2 regions of the Paraburkholderia sp. GAS82 genome follow, and region 2 is predicted to be linked to the other one. Evidence: riboswitches for the same ligand, from Rfam matches in the RefSeq annotation. Region 2 holds a riboswitch; the other holds the start of a gene.

Region 1 (3,412 bases), on a different contig from region 2:
CAGTGCCGTGCCGGATGTGTCCTGGGTAAGGGCTTGTCGGGATTGGCGCGCATTCGGGTCGCTTCAAACCGTGCCCGCAAAAGAAAAGAGCTCGCCAGCGGCGAGCCCTTGAGTTGCACGAGAAGCGAGGTGGCGCATCCTGCAGGTGCCACCCACCGGCCTCACTGCCGCTGATAAATCTCAGCGCCCTTTTTCATGAACTCGATCGACTTCACTTCCATGCCTTTCTTCAAGGCTTCGTCGTCGGTCACACCTTGCTGCGCGGCGAACTCGCGCACGTCCTGCGTGATCTTCATCGAGCAGAAGTGCGGGCCACACATCGAGCAGAAGTGCGCGACCTTGGCCGAGTCCTTCGGCAGCGTTTCGTCGTGGAATTCACGCGCCTTGTCCGGATCGAGACCGAGGTTGAACTGGTCTTCCCAACGGAATTCGAAGCGCGCTTTCGACAGCGCGTTGTCACGCACCTGCGCGCCCGGGTGACCCTTCGCCAGATCCGCCGCATGGGCCGCGAGCTTGTACGTGATGATGCCGGTCTTGACGTCGTCCTTGTTCGGCAGACCCAGGTGTTCCTTCGGCGTGACGTAGCAGAGCATCGCCGTGCCGAACCAGCCGATCATCGCAGCACCGATGCCTGACGTGATGTGGTCGTAGCCAGGGGCGATGTCGGTGGTCAACGGTCCCAGCGTATAGAACGGCGCTTCGTCACACCATTCCAGTTGCAGGTCCATGTTCTCCTTGATCAGCTGCATCGGCACGTGGCCCGGGCCTTCGATCATTGTCTGCACGTCGTGCTTCCACGCAATCTGCGTGAGCTCGCCGAGCGTCTTCAGTTCGCCGAGTTGCGCTTCGTCGTTGGCGTCGTAGATCGAGCCGGGACGCAGGCCGTCGCCGAGTGAGAAGGCCACGTCATAGGCCTTCATGATTTCGCAGATGTCTTCGAAGTGCTCGTACAGGAAGCTTTCCTTGTGATGCGCGAGGCACCACTTCGCCATGATCGAGCCGCCGCGCGAGACGATACCCGTCATGCGCTTCGCTGTGAGCGGCACGTATTGAAGACGCACGCCGGCGTGGATCGTGAAGTAATCGACGCCCTGTTCGGCCTGTTCGATCAGCGTGTCGCGGAAAATTTCCCACGTCAGGTCTTCGGCCTTGCCGTTGACCTTTTCCAGCGCCTGGTAGATCGGCACCGTGCCGATCGGCACCGGCGAATTGCGGATGATCCACTCGCGCGTTTCGTGGATGTGCTTGCCGGTGGAAAGATCCATCACCGTGTCGCCGCCCCAGCGGATCGCCCACGTCATCTTGTCGACTTCTTCGCCGATCGACGAGGTCACCGCCGAGTTGCCGATGTTCGCGTTGACCTTCACGAGGAAGTTACGGCCGATGATCATCGGCTCGCTTTCGGGGTGGTTGATGTTGTTCGGGATGATCGCGCGGCCGCGGGCCACTTCGTCGCGCACGAATTCCGGCGTGATTTCGGTGAGGCCGTTCGGACCGAAGGCGCTCGCGCCGAATGCCTGGCCGGGATGCTGACGGCCCATCATCGCAGCGAGCTTCTCGCCGTTCGGGCCGCTCGTCTTGAGCGACTCCAGATACGCCGCGCGCTGCTGGTTTTCGCGGATCGCGATGTACTCCATTTCCGGCGTGATGATGCCTTTGCGCGCGTAGTGCATCTGCGAAACGTTGGCGCCGGCTTTGGCGCGGCGCGGCGTGCGATGCAGGCCCTGGAAGCGCAGATCGGCGGTGGCCGTATCGGCGGCGCGTTCGCGGCTGAAGTCGCTCGACAGACCGCTTAGCGCTTCGGTGTCGCCGCGTTCTTCGATCCAGCGTTGACGCAAAGCCGGCAGACCCGCGCGGATATCGATCGTGGCATCCGGATCGGAGTAGGGGCCCGACGTGTCGTAGACGAAGACCGGGGGATTCTTCTCGCCGCCGAAGCTGTCCGGTGTATCCGACTGGCTGATTTCGCGCATCGGCACGCGGATATCGTCGCGTGAGCCAGTGACGTAGATCTTGCGGGAATTCGGCAGCGGGGCGACAGCGGCCGCATCGACGTGAGCGTCGGCGGAAAGGAACTTCGGATTGGCGTTCATGCATTTCTCCATGCAAAGCTCTATGTGGGGCCGCTAAGCAGGAGACGAAATGGAAGTTGTCGGAATTCGCCAGAGGATGAGGCGGTGCTGCGCTACGAATTCCGTACGCTTCCCTGCGCTGGCATTATCCAGATCAGGTTCAAAGGGTATTTCTCACCCACGCAACACGGACCTCCAACCTCCGTGCGACGCAGGACCCCCGCGTTAGCAGCGCACACGATACACCGCCGGCGCAGTGCTTGGCAACCGGTCTCGAAATCGGCGTGGCCCGAATGGTGGCCGGCTTACAGCCTGTCGTGCTTATCTCTATTGGGCTGCGCGGGGTGATGCGCCGCAGCATGAAAGGTGGCGTTGCCCGATCTTTATCGTCAGCCACGCCATGTCCTCCAGTCCCGCAATAAAATTTCAGAGGCGCTGTCATAACGGGCGACGCTCGCCGACTAACGTGCAGATTTCCAGATGGAGCCTGCCATGAATCCCCTTATGCGTTCCCACGCGTATCCGCTTATGCCTGTACGCGTGCGTTCACTCACGCGCCGCTTTGCCGACTCGCCGATGGTGCGTGCCATCGCGCTTTTTGCCGCGCTAGCCACGAGCGGTGCCGCTCAGGCCGCCGATGCGATGTGCAAGGCGCACAGCCCGGCCCACCGTGTCGCGCTGGTCGAGTTGTACAGCAGCGAGGGTTGCAATAGCTGCCCGCCGGCGGATCACTGGCTGGGTCAGTGGAAGGACAGCGGTGCCGCTCGAGGCGTCGTGCCGCTTGCCTTGCATGTCGACTACTGGAACAGCCTTGGCTGGAACGACCGCTTCTCCCAGCATCGTTTCACTGAACGGCAGCAGACGCTGACCGATCTCGCCGGCGGCCACACGATCTACACGCCGGAAATCTTCGTGTCAGGGCGTGAGTTGCGTAGCTGGTCCCGGTCCGAGAGCTTCGATGAGCGTGTTCACGAGGTGACCGCCGAGCCGGCGCAGGCAGACGTTGCGCTTGAACTCGCGCCGCCTGCTCAGGGCACGAACGGTTTCGGCGTCGACGCGCGCTTCACGTCCAAAGCCACGGTCCACGATCCATTGAACGCGTACGTCGCTGTCTATGAAAACGCGCTGACGTCGCAAGTGCGCGCCGGCGAAAACAATGGCGCGACGCTGCATCACGAACGCGTCGTGCGGCAATGGATCGGTCCGGTGCCGCTTGCGGGCGGCAGCGCGCAGATTCGCCGCGAGATCGCACTCGATGCCACCGATGCCGCCGACCAGCACGCGCAGCCGGACAGGTTCGGCGTCGTGGCCTTCGTCGAAAACGCATCCACCGGCGAGGT
Region 2 (3,412 bases):
CCGGCGTCGAGCAGACGCCGTCCGATCACCAGATCTTCCGTGCAGTACGGCAGCACCTTGAAACCGTCTTTGACGAGCCGCGCAGCCGCTTCGATCAGACCGACCGGATCGGGCTGCAACGTGTAGTCGTCGCCGATCAGTTCGAGCTTGATCCAGTCGGTTTCGAAGACTTCACGCGCCATGTGGGCGGTCGTGACCGCCTCGCCGACGCTCTGGCAGCCGGCCGTGTTGGGCAATAGCGGCACGCCGTGGCGCTTGAGCAGATCGAAGAAGCCGGCTTCGGCACCGCCTTCGTTCATCTGCCGGCGCAGCGCGACGGTGATCATGCCAGGCTTCGCCGCATCGATCGAGTCGGACAGCGACTGCAGCGACGGATAGCGTGACGTGCCGAGCAACACCCGGCTGGCGAAGGTTTCGCCGTACAGCGTGAGCGCGTCGGCGGGGATGGGAGAAGTCATCTGGAAATCCTTGTCTCTGGCGATACCCGGTGACCTGGCTGTTCGGCTACGTGGTCGCGGGTAATCACCGCTTTTAGCCGCCGGCGACCGGTTGCACGACGTCGAGCTTGTCACCCGCTTGCAGCGCGCGCGCGGCGTGCTGGGTACGGGCCACAAAGTCGCCGTTCAGCGCAACCGCGAACGGCGGACGCGCGCCGAAAGCGGCGAGCGCGTCGGCGACGGTCGCCCCTTCGGGCAGCGACAACGGCTTCTGATTGATATGAATGTCCATGGTGTTCAGATACGTTTCAATCGATAGCGTAGGCAGCCGGCGCGGCAGCCCATGTGGCAATGGTCGCAACGCTCATGCCGGCACCTGCGAGCGGTTCTGCGGATCGAGTCGGGCAAGCTGGAACAGCTCGCTCCAGCGCGCGTCGCGCCGCCAGTCGTCGAAAGCGTCGGCATCGCCGATGCGTCCGTCGAGCAGCGCAGCGGCGAAACGGACGGCTTCGTCCGCGACTTCGGGCACGATCATATAGCCGTGCCGGTACAGGCCGTTCACGCGCAAGGTCTGCGCGCCATCCCAGACCAGCGCCGGACGGTGGTCCGGCAAGGTCGGGCGGCACTGCGAGTTCAATTCGAGGATGCGCGCCTCGCCGAAGCCGGGGTGGACCGAGAACGCGGCACTCAGCAATTCCAGCGCGGAACGCACGCTGACGGGCGACATGTCCTCGCCTTCCACTTCGGTTGCGCCGATCACGTAAAGATCGTCCTGCTTCGGTGCGATATACAGCGGATAGCGCGGATGCAGCAGACGCACCGGGCGCGTGAGCTTGATTCCGGGCGCGTGAACACGAGCGACTTCGCCACGAATGCCGCGCAAAGTCGGCAAAACAGTCTTGGCACCGAGGCCGCGACAATCGATCGTCACGCGGGCGGACGGTAACGCGCGATCATCCACGGGTGTGTTCCAGTGCGTTTCGACGCGCCGCTCGGCGAGCCCTGCGGCGAGCGCACTCAACACCTGGCGATTATCGAGTTGTCCCTCATGTGGCAGCAGCCAGCCTTGCGTGAACCGTCCGGCCAGTGCGGGCTCGGTTGCGCCGAGCTGGGCACCCGAGAGCGTGACGAAGCCACCATCCAGCAGATCCGCGGGCGCATTCGAGCGCACCCGGCGTTCGAACAGCGGCGCTTCGGTGCGATCGGCGTGATGCCAGACCACCAGCGTCCCATTGCGTTGGAAAAACACCGGTATGGGCAGTTCGGCCAGTACTTGCGGCCAGGTATCGAGCGAGGCGGCGCCGAGACGCGTGATCAGCAATTCGGCGCTGGCGGCTTCGGCGAGCGGCGCGAGCATCGCGGCCGCCACCCACGCGGCGGCTTGCGAACCGGCGGCATCGCCGCGCTCGTAAAGCGCCACGCGATGCCCCGCACCGGCGAGGCGCCACGCGACCAGCCGGCCGCACAGTCCCCCGCCGATGACGGCGAAGTCCGGTTGCGAGCGATCGAGCGCGTTCATTGCCGTCCTGCCGGCGCGCGCAGAGCGGCCTTGAGCGTCACGGGGCAAACGAAGCAATAGACTGAAGAATAAGCGGTCATCGTATCCTTTCCGTACGGCAACAGGCGCACGTACCCAAGGACGAAACCGGCGGGCGAGGCCGGCCGGGCAAAAAGCGCATCCATTGACGGACGCTGCCCGGCGGGGAATGGAAGAAAAGCTAACTTCCGGAAACTTCCCGCGCCGGTATTACCCGGATCGGGTGCAAAGGGTCTCTCTCAGCCTTGCTGCGGCGTGTGGCCCGCGCGCAAAGCACCCCTGTTTCGTCGAGAGTCATTAGACCATAAAAGGCGCGGCGGCCGCAAACCGGGGGCGATGGAGCGGCTGCGATCACGGGCGGGGAGACCGCCGGGCCTGGGCGATTCATGTAGCCTCGCCCGGAGCCTCTGGCACAATGCGGCGATGGAGTCTGCGCCGTTGTCGTGGGCTCTCGCGTCAAACGCGACAACCATACGCCGGTCGCGCGAGGCCGCGGTCCAGTGCCTCAGGTGATTAATTTTCGCTTAAGCCGCCGGCGGCAGAATCGGGCGGTCGTACGACGGGTTCGAGGCCCGGGCCGCTATTTGCAATTCCGCTGTGGCACCGATCCACTATAGGCAAGCCGGTCTAGGCTTGCTTGCAGCGGGTCGGTCCAAGATGAGCCAGTATTTCTTCAGGATGGTCATGACACCCAATACTTCCCCTGCCAGCCCGCTCGAGCCGGACGACAAGGTCTCCGCGTGGAGTCTGATCAAGCCCTATTGGGTCTCTGAGGAATGGAAGATCGCGTGGGGGCTGCTGATTGCGATCATTGTGATCAACCTCGTCAACGTGTGGATCAGCGTCAGGTTCAACACCTGGAGCGGCGAGTTCTTCAATATGCTGCAAAACAAGAGCGTGAAGGACTTTCCCCACCTGATGTTGGTGTGGGCCGGCCTTGTGGCAGCGCTGATCGTCCTCTTTGTCTACGGCCGTTATTTGCGGCAGATGCTCGGCTTCCGGTGGCGCCAATGGCTCACGACCCGCTACCTCCAGGAGTGGCTCGGCGACGGCGCCTTCTACCGGATTGAGCGCGACCGCCTCGCTGACAACCCCGACCAGCGGATCAGCGACGACCTGCAGTCATTTGCGACCAGCACGCTCACGCTGACGCTCGACCTGCTGTCCACGGTCGTCACGCTCATTACGTTCGTTACCATCCTCTGGTCCCTCGCTGGAGCATTGACCGTGTCACTGGGTGGCATGCCGATCGTCATTCCAGGCTACATGGTGTGGGTGGCCGCGCTCTACGCGCTGGGCGGCTCGTACATGATCTACAAGCTCGGCCACCCGCTCGTTTCGATCACCTACCAGCAGCAAAAGGTTGAGGCAGATTTCCGCTTTGGGCTGATCCGGGTGCGCGAGAACTCGGAGCAGATCGCGTTTTACGATGGCGAGC

Evidence for each region. Region 2 has a riboswitch for thiamine pyrophosphate ahead of P3T17_RS34645 (FAD-dependent oxidoreductase). Riboswitches for the same ligand answer to the same signal wherever they lie in the genome.
Region 1: it holds a riboswitch for thiamine pyrophosphate, as region 2 does, so the genes downstream of both, thiC (phosphomethylpyrimidine synthase ThiC) here and P3T17_RS34645 (FAD-dependent oxidoreductase) in region 2, are expected to answer to the same signal.

Annotation. Positions count from the first base shown of each region.
Region 1 covers NZ_JBNDLX010000001.1:391,530-394,941, forward strand. Annotated here, with positions in the region: gene thiC (phosphomethylpyrimidine synthase ThiC) at 162-2,093, opposite strand; TPP riboswitch at 2,186-2,304, opposite strand; gene P3T17_RS01860 (DUF1223 domain-containing protein) at 2,601-3,412, shown strand, end outside.
Region 2 covers NZ_JBNDLX010000015.1:96,183-99,594, forward strand. Annotated here, with positions in the region: gene P3T17_RS34635 (thiazole synthase) at 1-458, opposite strand, end outside; gene thiS (sulfur carrier protein ThiS) at 532-729, opposite strand; gene P3T17_RS34645 (FAD-dependent oxidoreductase) at 802-1,956, opposite strand; TPP riboswitch at 2,154-2,265, opposite strand; gene P3T17_RS34650 (ABC transporter ATP-binding protein/permease) at 2,659-3,412, shown strand, end outside.